Regions from separate parts of the Klebsiella terrigena genome, predicted to be linked through region 2. Evidence: predicted binding sites of a transcription regulator. Region 2 holds the regulator's gene; the other holds the start of a gene.
The links. Region 2 encodes CRP, which controls carbon source genes, mostly activating them, when cyclic AMP is high. Its sites were predicted from a motif close to ATGTGANNNNNNTCACAT; they were not measured.
Positions count from the first base shown of each region.

Region 1 (7,948 bases), 1.1 Mb from region 2:
ACTTCTCCGTTAATCTTCTGCCCTACACGCTGATGCAGCGCGACAGCGCGGCGCAGATTATTGCGTTGTTCAGACGCTATAACCTCCAGGCCGAAGCGATCACCCTCGAAATTACCGAAGAGCAGGCCTTCTGCGATGAGCAAACCAGCCTCCACAACATCCAGCAGCTGCGGGATTTTGGCTGCGCCATTGCTATCGATGACTTTGGTACCGGCTATGCGAACTATGAGCGCCTGAAGCGGCTCCAGGCGGATATCGTGAAGATTGACGGCTGCTTCGTGCGCGACGTGGAAACCGACCCTCTGGATGCGATCATTATCAAATCCATCATCGAGATGGCGAGAGTGAAAAACCTGACGGTTGTGGCGGAGTACGTGGAAACGCAAGAGCAGAAGGCGCGGCTGCTGGCGCTAGGCGTTGACTATTTGCAGGGCTACCTGATCGGCAAGCCGCGGCCGCTCGAGGAACTACGGGCGTAAAAAAGCCGGGACTCGCCCGGCTTTTGCACAACCTTAAGAAATTACAGTACCAGCGCGGCGATAGACGCCGAGAGCACGCTCACCAGGGTCGAGCCGTAAACCAGCTTCAGGCCAAAGCGGGAAACAACGTTACCCTGTTCTTCGTTCAGGCCTTTAATCGCCCCGGCAATAATCCCGATTGAAGAGAAGTTGGCGAAGGAGACGAGGAAGATGGAGATAATGCCTTCCGCACGCGGAGAGAGCGTGCTGGCAATTTTCTGCAGATCCATCATCGCAACGAATTCGTTTGAAACCAGTTTAGTCGCCATGATACTGCCGACCTGCAGCGCTTCACCTGCCGGTACGCCCATCACCCATGCAACCGGGTAGAAGATGTAGCCGAGGATACCCTGGAAGGAGATGCTGTAACCGAACCAGCCGGTAACGGTCGCGAACAGGGCGTTCAGCGCAGAGATTAACGCGATGAAACCAATCAGCATCGCCGCAACGATTATCGCGACTTTAAAGCCTGCCAGGATGTACTCACCCAGCATTTCAAAGAAGCTCTGACCTTCATGCAGGTTCGACATCTGCAGATTTTCTTCGCTTTCATCAACGCGGTAAGGGTTAATCAGCGACAGGACGATAAAGGTACTGAACATGTTAAGAACCAGCGCCGCAACAACGTACTTCGGCTGCAGCATGGTCATGTACGCGCCGACGATGGACATGGAAACGGTGGACATTGCGGTCGCCGCCATGGTGTACATGCGGTTACGCGACATTTTGCCGAGGATATCTTTATACGCGATAAAGTTTTCCGACTGGCCCAGAATCAGCGAGCTGACGGCGTTGAATGATTCCAGCTTACCCATGCCGTTGATTTTGGACAGCACGGTACCGATCGCGCGAATGACGATAGGCAGGATGCGGATATGCTGCAAAATACCGATCAGCGCAGAGATGAAGACGATTGGGCACAAGACCTTGAGGAAGAAGAAGGCGAGGCCTTTATCGTTCATATTGCCGAAGACGAAGTTGGTCCCTTCGTTAGCAAAGCCGAGAAGTTTTTCGAACATCTCGGAGAATCCTTTCACGAAACCCAGACCGATATCGGAGTTCAGGAAGAACCATGCCAGCAGGACTTCAATGACAAGCAATTGAATAACATAACGAATACGAATCTGCTTACGGTTGTGGCTGACCAAAAGGGCCAAAATAGCCACCACGACGATCGCGAGAATAAAGTGCAGGACGCGGTCCATATTTGCTCCAAATATGAGGCAGGTTAAATTTCTGTGCACATTCTATGTAACAAGCCCAAAGAAAACGAGATCAAGTCCACACTATTGCAAGGAACTGTGACTAATCACCAAAATAGTGATCGAACATACATTTTTGTTATGTTGCGTAAAGGTTTTAAAAGTTGCTTAGATTGTACTAATCTGATGACCAGGCGCGATGGACTTCCATCAATGCCACCTTTTCGTTGTTAGCCGCTATCGTTCCCTCCTATCAAAGCAATAATTATCGCCGTTATAAATGAACTTGATAATCATTCGCATTTTGGTAGCATTAAACATAGCAAAGGCTATATTTCTGAGGCAGAAAATGACAAGCAGTCGCGTTGAGAATAGCAGCGGTCGCGCAGCGCGCAAGATGAAGCTCGCTTTGATGGGGCCTGCCTTTATTGCTGCCATCGGGTATATCGATCCCGGTAACTTTGCGACCAATATCCAGGCGGGCGCCAGCTTCGGCTACCAGCTGCTGTGGGTAGTGGTGTGGGCAAACCTGATGGCGATGCTGATTCAGGTGCTGTCGGCAAAGCTGGGAATTGCGACGGGTAAAAATCTCGCGGAGCAGATCCGCGACCACTATCCGCGCCCGGTGGTGTGGTTCTATTGGGTGCAGGCGGAAATTATCGCCATGGCGACGGACCTTGCCGAGTTTATTGGCGCGGCGATCGGCTTTAAGCTGCTGCTTGGCGTCTCTTTACTGCAGGGCGCCGTGCTGACCGGTATCGCCACGTTTTTGATTTTGATGCTCCAGCGTCGCGGGCAAAAGCCGCTGGAGAAGGTCATTGGCGGGCTGCTGCTGTTTGTTGCCGGCGCCTATATCGTTGAGCTGATTTTCTCCCAGCCGGCGCTGGCGCCGTTGGCGAAAGGGATGATTATCCCGAGCCTGCCTAACGGAGAAGCGGTGTTCCTGGCGGCCGGGGTGCTGGGGGCCACCATTATGCCTCACGTCATCTATCTGCACTCGTCGCTGACCCAGAACCTGCATGACGGCACGCGCAAAGAGCGCTATAACGCCACCCGCTGGGATGTGGCGATTGCCATGACCATCGCCGGCTTTGTTAACCTGGCGATGATGGCCACCGCCGCCGCCGCGTTTCACTTTAACGGACATACCGGCGTCGCCGATCTTGATGCCGCCTACCTGACGCTGGAGCCGCTGCTGAGCCACGCCGCGGCAACCATATTTGGCCTCAGTCTGGTGGCTGCCGGGCTGTCGTCGACGGTGGTTGGTACCCTGGCGGGCCAGGTGGTGATGCAGGGGTTTATTCGCTTTCATATCCCGCTGTGGTTTCGCCGGGCGGTTACTATGCTGCCGTCGTTTATCGTCATCATGATGGGGCTCGATCCGACCCGTATCTTAGTGATGAGCCAGGTGCTGCTGAGCTTTGGTATTGCGCTGGCGCTGGTGCCGCTGCTGATTTTTACCAGTAACCCGAAGCTGATGGGCGATCTGGTGAATACGGCATGGATTAAGCGAACCGGCTGGGTCATCGTGGCGATTGTGGTTACGCTGAACGGCTGGCTGCTGGTGGGGACGGTGTTGGGATTATAAGCGGGTAATAAACGGGGGAGCCGCAAGGCTCCCCCGTTTGATGTAACTGATTGCAGGACATTTAGTGATGGCCGTGACCGTGTCCGTGTCCGCGACCTCCCGGTCCACGCCCCCAGCCGCCGCGACGGTCGTCGCGATCGTTCCAGCCTTCACGGTAGCCGCGTTCATAAGCTTTGCGCTTATCCCAGCCGCGGTGACGGCCGTTGTCATGATGCCGCCAGCGGTTATCGCGCCATTCGTAGTTACGACGCCAGTAATCACGGTCGCGCCAGCCGCCACCGTCCCAGTAATTACCGTAATTGTCGCGATCGCCTATTTGTAATTTTACAGATGGCAGCAGGGTGATTTCACCAGCGTTAGCAACTAATGGCGCTGAAGCCAACAGCACGGCAGCCAGTATCAGTGACCTGAACATACTCTTCTCCTTCACGATCGAGCCTTGCGGCTTGTTAACGTGATATTACGAGGCGGTGAAGCCCCGCAGCATTGGATGAACTCCTAAATCGCGGATAAGAGCACTTTTTGCTAAAACAACCTTTTTGCTAAAGTAACTTTTTGTTTACGCCGCCAGAATTGCGTCTATTTTCGCGCACACATCAGGGCTGAAGTGGCGATTGGCGAGCATCCCGACGGCATCGTCAAGCTGGGCCGTTTTGCTGGCCCCGATCAGCACCGAGGTCACTTTTTCGCCGCGCAGCACCCAGGCCAGCGCCATCTGCGATAGCTTCTGTCCGCGCGCCTGCGCCAGGGCGTCCAGCTGGCGGACTTTCTCCAGCTTTTCTGCCGTCAGCTGATCCGCCTGCAGGAAGCGGCTGCCGCTGGCGGCCCGGGAATCAGCCGGGATACCGTGTAAATAGCGGTCGGTCAGCTGGCCGCCGGCCAGCGGTGAAAACGCAATGCTTCCGACCCCCTCGGCCTGCAGGAAATCCAGCAGCCCGTCTTCAACCCAGCGCTCTAACATGGAGTATTTTGGCTGATGAATAATGCACGGCGTGCCGAGATCGTTGAGAATGCTCACCGCCTCCGTCGCCTGGGCGAGAGGGTAGTTCGATAGCCCGACGTAAAGCGCTTTACCCTGACGCACGATGTGGTCAAGTGCGCGCATCGTTTCCAGCAGCGGAGTCTCGGGATCGGGGCGGTGATGATAGAAGATATCGACGTATTCCAGCCCCATCCGTTTCAGGCTCTGATCGAGGCTGGCAATCAGATACTTGCGCGAACCCCAGTCACCGTAAGGCCCGTCCCACATGGTGTAACCGGCCTTGCTGGAGATAATCAGCTCATCGCGATAAGGTAAAAAATCCTCCCGCAGGATGCGGCCGAAATTGCTCTCAGCAGAACCCGGCGGCGGCCCGTAGTTGTTGGCCAGATCGAAGTGCGTAATGCCGAGATCGAAGGCGTGACGCAGCAGCTGGCGGCTGGTTTCTACTCGCGTTTCGTCACCAAAGTTATGCCAAAGGCCGAGAGAAACTGCCGGCAGCTTTAGCCCGCTTTGGCCGCATCGGCGGAATTCCATTGTCTGATATCGCGTCGCATTTGCCTGGTAAACCATACTTCCTCCGCAGATAAAACAGCTTGTGTATACGTTTACACTAAAGAATGTTCAGCCCGGAGTACACACCCCAAAGTCGTAAATTTTGCTTTCCACTTCATATATTCGACACAATCTGGACAGTTCGATCGCTTATTCAATACTCAAATTACCTGCACGGGATAAGGAGTATGGCTATGCAACCGACTTACACGATTGGCGATTATCTGCTGGATCGCCTTGTAGATTGCGGCATAGACCGCTTGTTTGGCGTACCGGGAGATTACAACCTGCAGTTCCTCGATCGTGTGATCGCGCATGAGGCGCTGGGATGGGTCGGCTGCGCGAACGAACTGAACGCCGCCTATGCGGCCGACGGCTATGCGCGTATCAAGGGCGCCGGTGCGCTGCTGACGACCTACGGCGTTGGCGAGCTGAGCGCGCTTAACGGCGTGGCGGGCAGCTATGCCGAACACGTCCCGGTTCTGCATATCGTGGGTGCTCCCTGCAGCGGCGCCCAGCAGCGGGGGGAGCTGCTGCACCACACGCTGGGGGATGGCGATTTTACGCATTTTGCGCGGATGAGCGAGCAGATCACCTGCACTCAGGCCACCCTGACGGCGGGCAATGCCTGCCATGAAATCGATCGCGTCCTCAGCGAAATGCTGGCCCACCATCGCCCCGGCTATTTAATGCTGCCTGCCGACGTCGCAAGGGCCAGCGCCACGCCGCCCGCGCGTCGTCTGGTGATTGAGGGGCCGCCAGCGGACGAGAATCAGCTGGCCGGCTTTCAGGAGTATGCGGGACTGCTGCTGCGGGGCAGCCGGCGGGTATCGCTGCTGGCGGATTTTCTCGCCCAGCGCTATGGCCTACAGGAAACGCTAAGAACCTGGGTCGAAAAAACGCCGATTGCTCACGCCACCATGCTGATGGGCAAGGGGCTCTTTGACGAGCAGAACCCCGGTTTTGTCGGCACCTACAGCGGCATCGCCAGCGCGCCCCAGACCCGCGAAACCATTGAAAATGCCGATACCATCATCTGCGTAGGCACGCGCTTTACCGACACCATTACCGCCGGATTTACCCAGCATTTACCGCCAGAGCACACCATTGAGATCCAGCCGTTCGCCGTCAGGGTAGGGGAGCGCTGGTTTAGTCGGATCCCGATGGATCAGGCGCTGGCGGTCCTGATCGGGCTCTCTGCCAGCCTGGCGGCGGAGTGGACGCTGCCGCCGGTCTCGCTGCCGGAGGTGGGCGGAGCTACGGGCGGCGCGCTGACGCAAAAAAGCTTCTGGAGCACCGTACAGGAGCAGCTGCGGCCGGGCGATATTATTCTCGCCGATCAGGGAACCGCGGCATTCGGCGTCGCGGCGCTGAGGCTGCCCTCGGATGCGACGCTGCTGGTTCAGCCGCTGTGGGGGTCGATAGGCTTTACGCTGCCGGCGGCCTACGGCGCGCAGACCGCCGCGCCGGACCGAAGGGTGGTATTGATTATCGGCGATGGCGCAGCGCAGCTCACGATCCAGGAGATGGGCTCGATGCTGCGCGACAAGCAGCGGCCGCTCATTCTGCTGCTTAACAACGAAGGCTATACGGTTGAGCGGGCGATCCACGGGGCGGAGCAGCGCTATAACGATATTGCCCTCTGGGACTGGAACCGCCTGCCGGAGGCGTTTGCCCCCGACGTTCCTTCGCGCTGCTGGCGCGTGACGCGTACCGCGGAGCTGAAGGAGGCGATGACCGACAGCGTAACCTCCGACCGGCTGACGCTGGTCGAGGTAATGCTGCCCAAAATGGATATCCCCGACTTTTTGCGCGCGGTAACCCAGGCTCTTGAGGAGCGCAACAGCCGCGTTTAGTCGGGGCGTCGTTTAATCATCATCAGCGGCTTCCCGGCCAGCAGCAGCCAGGCCGGGAGCATCACAATGCACAGCAGCGGCAGCAGGGTGGTGTCCGGCACCACGACGGCGGCCATAAACAGGCTCAGCCAGCCGTCACGGGTGACCACCAGCGTCATGCCGAGAATCGCGCACGAGACCGTAATCGCCGCCGGGACGGCGTCAACGTGCGCGTGCAGCATCAGGCCCAGCGCCACGCCGACAAATACCGCCGGGAAAATCCGCCCACCGCGAAAGCCGCTGGCGGCCGCCAGCACCAGCGCCGCCAGCTTCACCAGCGCAATCAGCATAAAGTCGCCGCCGGTCAGGGTCTGGCTGAAAGCCATCTGCTGCATCTCATCCAGCCCTTTAAACAGGGTGATATGCCCGCCGACGGTTCCGAGAATGCCGAGCAGCAAACCGCCGATCCCGAGTGTTAAAACGGGGCTTTTCAGGCGGTGCATTAGCGCATGCAGGCGCGGTAAGCACCAGACGGCAACCATGCCCACAGCAATTGCGATAAGTGCGACCACCGCGCCGCTAAAGATATCCACCAACCGCATCTGGGGATAGTGCGGAATAGGGAGCGAGAAATGAGGGTTGAAGAACAGGCTGGTTGTCAGGGCGCCGGCCGCCGCCGCCAGCAGCGGGGCAAAAAGGCGGTCCCACAGCGGGACGTCGTTGCTGCCGTTAAGGGTTTGCGAAAAGATCAGCGCGGCGGCAACCGGCGTGCCAAACAGGGCGCCGATAGTCCCGGAGGCGGCGAGGATCGTCCAGTCAAGCGAGCTGACGCGAGGAAAGAGGCGCGAACCGATAGCCACCGCCAGGGCGATATTGACCACCATGATGGGGTGTTCTGGCCCAAGGCTGACGCCGCCCGCGAGGCCTAAAATGAGCGCGGCAATCAGCCCCGGCAAGGCGCTGGTGCTGACCGGCGCGCCGACCAGCGATTCAGCCGCCGGATCGGGCCCGGCGTGGCCTGGGCTAAAGCGGATAACCAGACCGACGGCAATACCGGTGAGCGTCAGAATGGCAATGGTCCAGAGATGCCCGCCGGCGTTAAGGCCGAGGCTTAGCGGCAAAACGCTCCAGAGGATATTCTGCAGGACGCTCGCAACCTTCATCGTCACAATCAATACCAGGCTGGATGCAATCCCGATGATAACCGCCGGGACCGATAGCAACAGCATTGTTCTGGCGCGCGGATGCAGCATGAAAATTTCCTTTTGCAG
Region 1 is NZ_CP050508.1:1,452,245-1,460,192, forward strand. Features, by position in the region: gene HCK03_RS06930 (sensor domain-containing phosphodiesterase) at 1-479, shown strand, start outside; gene HCK03_RS06935 (NupC/NupG family nucleoside CNT transporter) at 521-1,723, opposite strand; gene HCK03_RS06940 (Nramp family divalent metal transporter) at 2,070-3,308, shown strand; gene HCK03_RS06945 (DUF2502 domain-containing protein) at 3,370-3,723, opposite strand; gene mgrA (L-glyceraldehyde 3-phosphate reductase) at 3,868-4,860, opposite strand; gene HCK03_RS06955 (alpha-keto acid decarboxylase family protein) at 5,037-6,698, shown strand; gene HCK03_RS06960 (ion channel protein) at 6,695-7,930, opposite strand.
Region 1: HCK03_RS06935 (NupC/NupG family nucleoside CNT transporter) is a predicted target of CRP. The motif match lies at 1,788-1,805, and genes of this name have one in related genera.

Region 2 (7,948 bases):
GCGGCGTGATGGCTGCGACCCCGGAGTTCCTCAAAGGGCTGCGTGAGCTTTGCGATCGGCATCAGGCGTTGCTGGTGTTTGATGAAGTGCAGTGCGGAATGGGGCGTACCGGTTCGCTGTTCGCCTATATGCATTACGGCGTGACGCCGGATATCCTGACCAGCGCGAAAGCGCTCGGCGGCGGTTTCCCGATTAGCGCCATGCTGACCACCCACGATATTGCCAGCGCGTTCCATGCCGGCTCCCACGGTTCAACCTACGGGGGTAATCCGCTCGCCTGCGCCGTCGCCGGTGCGGCGTTTGATTTGATTAATACGCCTGAGGTACTGGACGGCGTCAACGCGAAGCGCGAACGCTTTGTACAGCATCTGCAGCAGATTGACGCCCGCTTCGATCTGTTTAGCGATATTCGCGGTATGGGGCTGTTGATCGGTGCGGAGCTGAAGCCGCAGCATCACGGCCGGGCGCGTGATTTCCTGTATGCCGCGGCGGAAGCGGGGGTTATGGTGCTCAATGCCGGGCCTGACGTGATGCGCTTTGTGCCTTCGCTGGTCATTGACGATAGCGATATTGACGAAGGAATGGCGCGCTTTGCACAGGCGGTACAGCGCGTACTTAGCGCTTAGTTGCGCGTAGCCAGATGCCGTGATGCGGGCGCTGACGCCATGCCACCGATGAGATGGTGTGCATGGTGTTCAGATGATCGAGGATCCGCTGCAGGTGCTGCTCCATGGTGCTCAGCGGGCCGCGGGGCACGTCCGCATCCTGCGACTCCATAATATTCACCTCGCCGGCGCTACCCGGCCCGTCGGTATCCAGCCGCTGCTGACAGCGCTGTAGCGCAATCTCACAGGATTCAAGATAGCGCCGGGCCAGATCCGGCGTCAGCATATTGTGCTCGCGGGCCAGCGTGGTCATGGCGTTGATATGCTCGACAATAAACTGGCTATGGGTGACCCATAGCTTCATATCGTCAAGATATTGCGAGTTAAAGCCGGGCTCCTGCATCGCCTGATTCAGCGAGTTATACAGCGAGTTGTGTGCCTGGTTGACGCGCATCCGCCGATAGGCCAGCGCCGGCGCCTGGTGATCGTCGCTGAGAATAAGGCGGATGGCCTCCTGGTCCGCCTCCAGCGCGTCGTGGGCGTTTTTACGCAGCAGGCCGCTTTGCCACTGTGGCCACAGCCATACCATCCCGCCGAAGGCAATCAGACACCCGATAAGCGTATCGATAAGCCTGGCGACAATAAACTGCTCGCCGTTAAGCGTCAGCAGCTGCAGGGTATAAACCGCCGTGACGGTAAAGCCCACCATCGCCCAGCCGTAGCTCTTGCGAATAATCAGATAGCTCAACAGCGTGATAATTAGCATCGCGGTCAGCGTATAGCCCTCAGGGACGTGAAAGTGCAGCGTCAGTCCGGCAATCACCAGGCCGGCGAGGGTCCCTGCCGCCCGGTGGACGATGCGGACCCGCGTTGCGCCGTAGCCGTTCTGGGTGACGAAAAGCACCGTCATCAGGATCCAGTAGGGTTTGGGCAGGTTTAGCGCACTGCCCATCAGGCTCGCGGCGGTGAGCATCACGCAGATCCGGGCGGCGTTGCGTAAAGCCGGCGATTTGTAAGAGAGATAGTTTTTCAGCGCAGGCAGTAGCGGCAGGCGCCGTTCCTTATCGGCCATCAGGTTACGTGGGTACAGCGGACGCTGGGTGCGCAGCACCCGGGCAAGGCGGCTGAAGTGCCATGCGCAGAATTGCCCGACCGGGTTGTCGGGGTGCTGAGAGGCAATCTTCTCCAGGGCGCCGATCTGCTTATCCATGTTAAAGCGCTGCGGATAGCGGTGGTAGAGGATGTCATCCGCCAGCACCCTTAGCCGCGCGGCGACGGTTTGCGCATTCCAGCGGATTACCGCTTCCGCGTGGCTGCGTTCGACCAGCTTCTGCACCTCTTCCGGCTGATGCAGGCTGACGGAAATATGTTCCTGCAGATCGAGGGCAACCTGAAACGCCCGCAGCAGGCGCTTATGGTCGCTACGCTGATTGGCCGCCAGCATATGCATCTGCTGGTAGCACTGGGTGATCAGGTCGACGACCTTTTGCTGACGGGTCAGCAGCGGAGGCAGCGAGGTTGCCGGGTCGATATGCTGGGTCAGCAGGCTGTATTTGGCTTCACAATAGTTGGCCAGCTCCCGGTAGAGCAGGCTTAGCGATTCGCGCAGCGGCTGCTCGCGCCACAGCCAAAACCAGAACCAGTTGAATAGCCCGTACCACAGCGTGCCAAGCGCGTAGATCAGCAGCGGTTCCCAGATCGGCATATTGCCGGCGAGGCTCAGAGTAAAGATGGCGGCAATCAGCGAGGCGGGCAGCAGCCTCGCGTGCAGCGAGCTGATTTCTGCCGTGACGCCAAGGAGCAGGGTCAGGCCGCTGAGAATTAAAGGGAGCGGGATATCGTGCTGGAGAAGGAGCTGAACGATCAGGCTGCAGCCGGCAAAGAGCGAGCCGCCAATAATCAGGCGTTTAAAGAAGCGCTTATGCGGTGTATCAAGACCGGCGACGTTGCAGCATGCGGGAACCAGCGAGAACAGCAGACCCTGCTGCAGATGGCCGAGAAGGAGGCCTATTGCGACCGGCAAACACAGCACCAGCGTTTGCCGCAGTGCGTAGTTGACTTCCGGGTGGTAAATCAGCCTGCGCCACATAGAGGGAAAACAAAAACGGCGTGTTGCAGGAGCAACACGCCGTTTTATCAGCTTAACGCGTGCCGTAGACGACGATAGTTTTACCGTGTGCGGAGATCAGATTTTGATCTTCCAGCATCTTCAGAATACGGCCAACGGTTTCACGTGAACAGCCGACGATCTGACCGATTTCCTGACGGGTAATTTTGATTTGCATACCGTCCGGGTGGGTCATGGCGTCAGGTTGTTTTGCCAGGTTCAGCAACGTCTGGGCGATACGGCCGGTGACGTCGAGGAAGGCAAGGTTACCGACTTTCTCAGAGGTAACCTGCAGACGGCGGGCCATCTGCGACGAGAGACGCATCAGAATATCCGGGTTAACCTGGATTAGCTGACGGAATTTTTTATAGGAGATTTCGGCCACTTCACATGCGGTTTTCGCACGTACCCAGGCGCTACGCTCCTGGCCTTCTTCAAACAAGCCTAATTCACCGATGAAATCGCCCTGGTTGAGGTAAGAGAGAATCATCTCTTTACCTTCTTCATCCTTGATGAGCACAGCCACAGAGCCTTTGACGATGTAGTACAACGTTTCTGCTTTTTCACCCTGGTGGATCAGCGTGCTTTTAGATGGGTACTTATGAATGTGGCAATGAGACAAGAACCATTCGAGGGTAGGGTCTGTTTGCGGTTTGCCAAGCACCATGCGCGGTTATCCTCTGTTATAAGCTATCTCCGGGTGCCGACACTACACGGCATCCGGGCATGCAATCGTATTGTTTCCCTATGCCTGGGAAGCTGGCTGGTGATTTTTCTTCAGCCTGTAATGTGAATTCCTCTGCATACATGCAGTACATCAATGTAATACTGTAGCATCCTGACTGTTTTAGCATAGCTTTTGCCGCGTGTCTCCTGGTGTCTCGCTTCAGCATGATGCAGGTCGCCTTCCGTTGCGAGATTTGTTATGTACGTGTAATCTGTCAGGAAAATTGCAACCTTGGAGTTAAATTTTATGCAAGCTCGTGTGAAATGGGTGGAAGGGTTAACCTTCATCGGTGAGTCGGCTTCCGGCCACCAGATTTTGATGGACGGTAACTCCGGGGATAAAGCGCCGAGTCCGATGGAAATGGTGCTGATGGCCGCCGGCGGCTGTAGCGCCATCGACGTGGTCTCAATTTTGCAGAAAGGACGTCACGATGTGACCAACTGTGAGGTGAAGCTGACCTCAGAGCGTCGGGAAGAGGCGCCGCGCCTGTTTACCCACATCAACCTGCACTTTATCGTGACCGGCCGCGAGCTGAAGGATGCGGTCGTTTCGCGAGCGGTAGACCTGTCGGCGGAGAAATACTGCTCGGTGGCGCTGATGCTGCAAAAAGCGGTAAATATCACGCATTCGTACGAAGTTATCGAGGGCTAAGCCGGAAGGCCAGCCCGTGGCCCCGGTTTGCGTCGTGCAGCCGGGGTGTTTACCGGCTTAACCGATCTTTTTCCCTGCCATCAGCCGTTCAACCAGCGGCGCCATGATCAGCTCCATCGCCAGCCCCATTTTGCCGCCCGGTACCACCAGCGTATTGATATGCGAGATAAACGACCCTTGCAGCATCGCCAGCAGCCACGGGAAGTCGATATCCTGCAGGTTGCGGAAGTGGATCACCACAAAGCTTTCATCCAGCGAGGGAATACCTTTAGCGGCGAAGGGGTTCGACGTATCAACGGTGGGAACCCGCTGGAAGTTGATATGGGTACGCGAGAACTGCGGGGTGATGAAGTTAATATAATCTTCCATTGAGCGGACGACCGAATCCATCACCGCTTCGCGAGAGTGCCCGCGCTCGCTGGTATCGCGGATGAGCTTCTGGATCCACTCCAGGTTGACGATGGGCACGACGCCCACCAGCAGGTCGACATTGTGCGCCACGTTGTGCTGCGGGGTGACAACGCCGCCGTGTAGCCCTTCGTAAAACAGGACGTCGGTCGGCTCCGGCAGCGGCTGCCAGGGCGTGAAGGTGCCCGGTACCTGATTCCACGGCACGGCCTCGTCATAGGTATGCAGATATTTTCTCGACTGGCCGGTTCCGCTGCGTCCGTACTCGAGGAAGGTGTTTTCCAGCAGGCCGAAGTCGTTTGCTTCCGGGCCAAAATAGCTGATGTGCTTCCCCTGATCCCGCGCTTTGCGGATCGCCATGTCCATTTCCGGGCGGGTGTAGCGATGGAAGCTATCGCCCTCGACTTCGGCGGCACGCAGGTTCAGCTGGGCGAAGATTTTGCGAAAGGCGAGGCTGGTGGTGGTGGTTCCCGCGCCGCTGGAGCCCGTGACGGCAATCACCGGATGTTTGGCAGACATATCAACTCCCAGATTAAACGATGGTGTGGCGCCGCCTTAGCCGTGGAACTGCTTGCGGGGCATGATGTTGACCGTCTCGTGCAGCTCTGACCACACCAGTACGGCTTCTCCGCTTTTCAGCTGCTGTTTTACATCGGCGACCTTATCGGCCAGCGAGCGTTCATGTTCACCATAATCGGTGCCTTCGCGCAACACAAAGGTTTCAATCAGGTTATCCAGCGTTTCGGGATCCAGATCCTGCCAGGGAATAATCATTTTTTTCCTTCCAGCCAGCGCGTTAGCCAGTCCGGGATCCGTCTTTCCAGCCACATCTCAGGCCTGCGCAGCGTGCCGCCGACAAACCCGACGTGCCCGCCCTGTTCGGTCAGCTGGTACTCGACGTTGGCCGGTAGCTGCTCCTGCGGCGGAATGGAATGATGGTCCATGAACGGATCGTCTTTCGCGTGAATGATCAGCGTGGGTTTCGTGATATCGCTCAGACGCGGCATCGCGCTGCACTGGCGATAGTAGTCCAGCGCATCGGCAAAGCCGTGAATTTTGGCGGTGATGGTATCGTCAAACTCGCGAATGCGCCGCATGCCTTTGAGCTGGCGTAAATCAACCGGCAGAGAGCCCGGGTAGGCTTTCAGCTTGCGCGCGGCGTTCGCTTTTAACAGGTTCAGCAGATAGCGCTGGTAGACGCGGGAGAAGCCTTTATCCATATGGTAGCTGCAGGCCTCCAGCATGAACGGGGCCGACACGATGACCGCCGCGTCGAGCGGGACGCTGTCGCCCTCGTTTGCCAGCAGGCAGCCGAGCATATTGCCGCCCAGCGAATAGCCTACGGCGGCCGTGGGCGCGGGACCAAATTCGCGCTGCAGCCAGCGCAGGAACCAGGTGCCGTCTTCCGTCTCTCCGGAGTGGTAGATGCGGTTATTACGGTTAGGCTCGCCGCTACAGCCGCGGAAATGCATCACCACGCCGAGCCAGCCGCGCTGCATTGCCGCGTGGATCAGGCCGTGAGCGTAAGGGCTGTGCAGGCTTCCTTCCAGACCGTGAAAAACCACCAGCCGCGGCTTATGGCGGGCTGATTCGGGATCTTCGCTCCAGGCCAAATCGATAAAATCACCGTCGGGGAGTTCAAGGCGCTGCCAGTGTGGAGTAAAGCCCAGTTTGCGGCGGATCAGTCGCGGCAGCATGGTTTGCAGATGACGATTGCCCACGCCGCGCATTGGGTGAAACTCGCGCGAGTCGTCTTCGGGGGGCGTCATTTCTGTAGGGGTGATTTCAACCATAGCACCAGAGCAATTAATAAACTTATAAACACTATACCGCGCATGAAGTGCGCAGGTTAGCCAATATGTGATCTTATGGCCAGCTGGTGGAGATTACGCGAAAAAGAGCGGGCGCTATAGGGCCTTTTGTGGCATGAAGAGTGGCCCCGAAAGCTCATTGCCAGTGAACCGTCGAGGCCGCGCGCTCGGCCCGCAGGGCTTAGCCTTCCTGCAGCATCTGCTCCAGCTGTTCCTGCGCCTCCAGCCAGGCCATTTCGCACTCTTCCAGACCCGATTTGGCACTGGCCTGCTGCTGCAGGCAGGCGGTCAGGTCCGCTTTGCGGGATGCGTCATACAGGCCGCTGTCGCCCAGTTTCTCTTCCGCCTGCGCGAGCTGGGCGTTGAGCTTATCCATCTCTTTCTCAAGACGGGTAATCTCTTTACGCAATGGCTGAGTCAGGGTGCGCAGCTCCGCTTCCCGGCGCTTTTGGTCTTTGCGGGACTGGGCGCTGTTGCCGTTATCTTTGATCGCGTCAGACGACTGACTCTCCTGCTTCTGCGAGTCGCTCAGCCACTGCTGGTAATCTTCCAGATCGCCGTCGAACTGCTCAACCTTGCCGTCGTGGACCAGATAGAGATCGTCGGTGGTCGAACGGATCAGGTGGCGATCGTGCGAGACCACCACCAGCGCGCCTTCGAAATCAATCAGCGCTTCGGTTAAAGCCTGGCGCATATCGAGGTCAAGGTGGTTAGTCGGTTCATCGAGCAGCAGAAGATTAGGGCGCTGCCAGACGATCAGCGCCAGCACCAGGCGCGCTTTTTCGCCGCCGGAGAAGCGCTGGGTTGCTTCGTTGACCTTATCGCTCTGGAAACCGAAGCCGCCGAGATAGTCGCGCAGCTTCTGCTCCAGCTCCTGCGGCGCCAGGCGAGCCAGGTGCTGCAGCGGTGATTCATCCGCCCGCAGGAACTCCAGCTGATGCTGAGCGAAGTAGCCCAGCTTAATCCCTTTTGCCAGCCCCACTTCGCCCTGCAGCGGCTGCAGCTCGCCGGCCAGTAGCTTGATGAGCGTCGATTTACCGGCGCCGTTGCGTCCCAGCAGGCCGATGCGTGAGCCGGGAACCAAATTCAGCTTGATCGAGTCGAGGATAATGCGTTCACCGTAGCCAGCGCTGACTTTTTCCATCTTCAGCAGCGGGTTGGGCAGGCTTTCCGGCGCGCGGAAGCTAAAGTGGAACGGGTTATCGACGTGGGCCGGGGCGATAAGCTCCATGCGCTCCAGCATTTTAATGCGGCTCTGGGCCTGCTTCGCCTTGGTGGCCTTGGCGCGGAAGCGATCGATATAGCTTTGCAGATGGGCGACGCGCAGCTGCTGGCTTTCATACATCGACTGCTGCTGCGACAGACGGGTGGCGCGCTGTATTTCGAACGAGCTGTAGTTGCCGGTGTACTCGAACATGTTTTGCTGTTCGATATGCATAATTTTATCGACGATCGGATCGAGAAAATCGCGATCGTGCGAGATAAGGATCAGCGTGCCGGTATAGCTTTTGAGCCACTTTTCCAGCCAGATCACCGCATCGAGATCGAGGTGGTTAGTCGGTTCATCCAGCAGCAGGAGGTCAGAGCGACAAATGAGCGCCTGCGCCAGGTTCAGGCGCATACGCCAGCCGCCGGAGAA
Region 2 is NZ_CP050508.1:400,869-408,816, forward strand. Features, by position in the region: gene argD (bifunctional acetylornithine/succinyldiaminopimelate transaminase) at 1-626, shown strand, start outside; gene HCK03_RS01805 (YccS/YhfK family putative transporter) at 616-2,694, opposite strand; gene crp (cAMP-activated global transcriptional regulator CRP) at 2,747-3,379, opposite strand; gene HCK03_RS01815 (OsmC family protein) at 3,686-4,090, shown strand; gene HCK03_RS01820 (phosphoribulokinase) at 4,148-5,017, opposite strand; gene HCK03_RS01825 (YheU family protein) at 5,054-5,272, opposite strand; gene HCK03_RS01830 (hydrolase) at 5,269-6,291, opposite strand; gene HCK03_RS01835 (ABC transporter ATP-binding protein) at 6,491-7,948, opposite strand, start outside.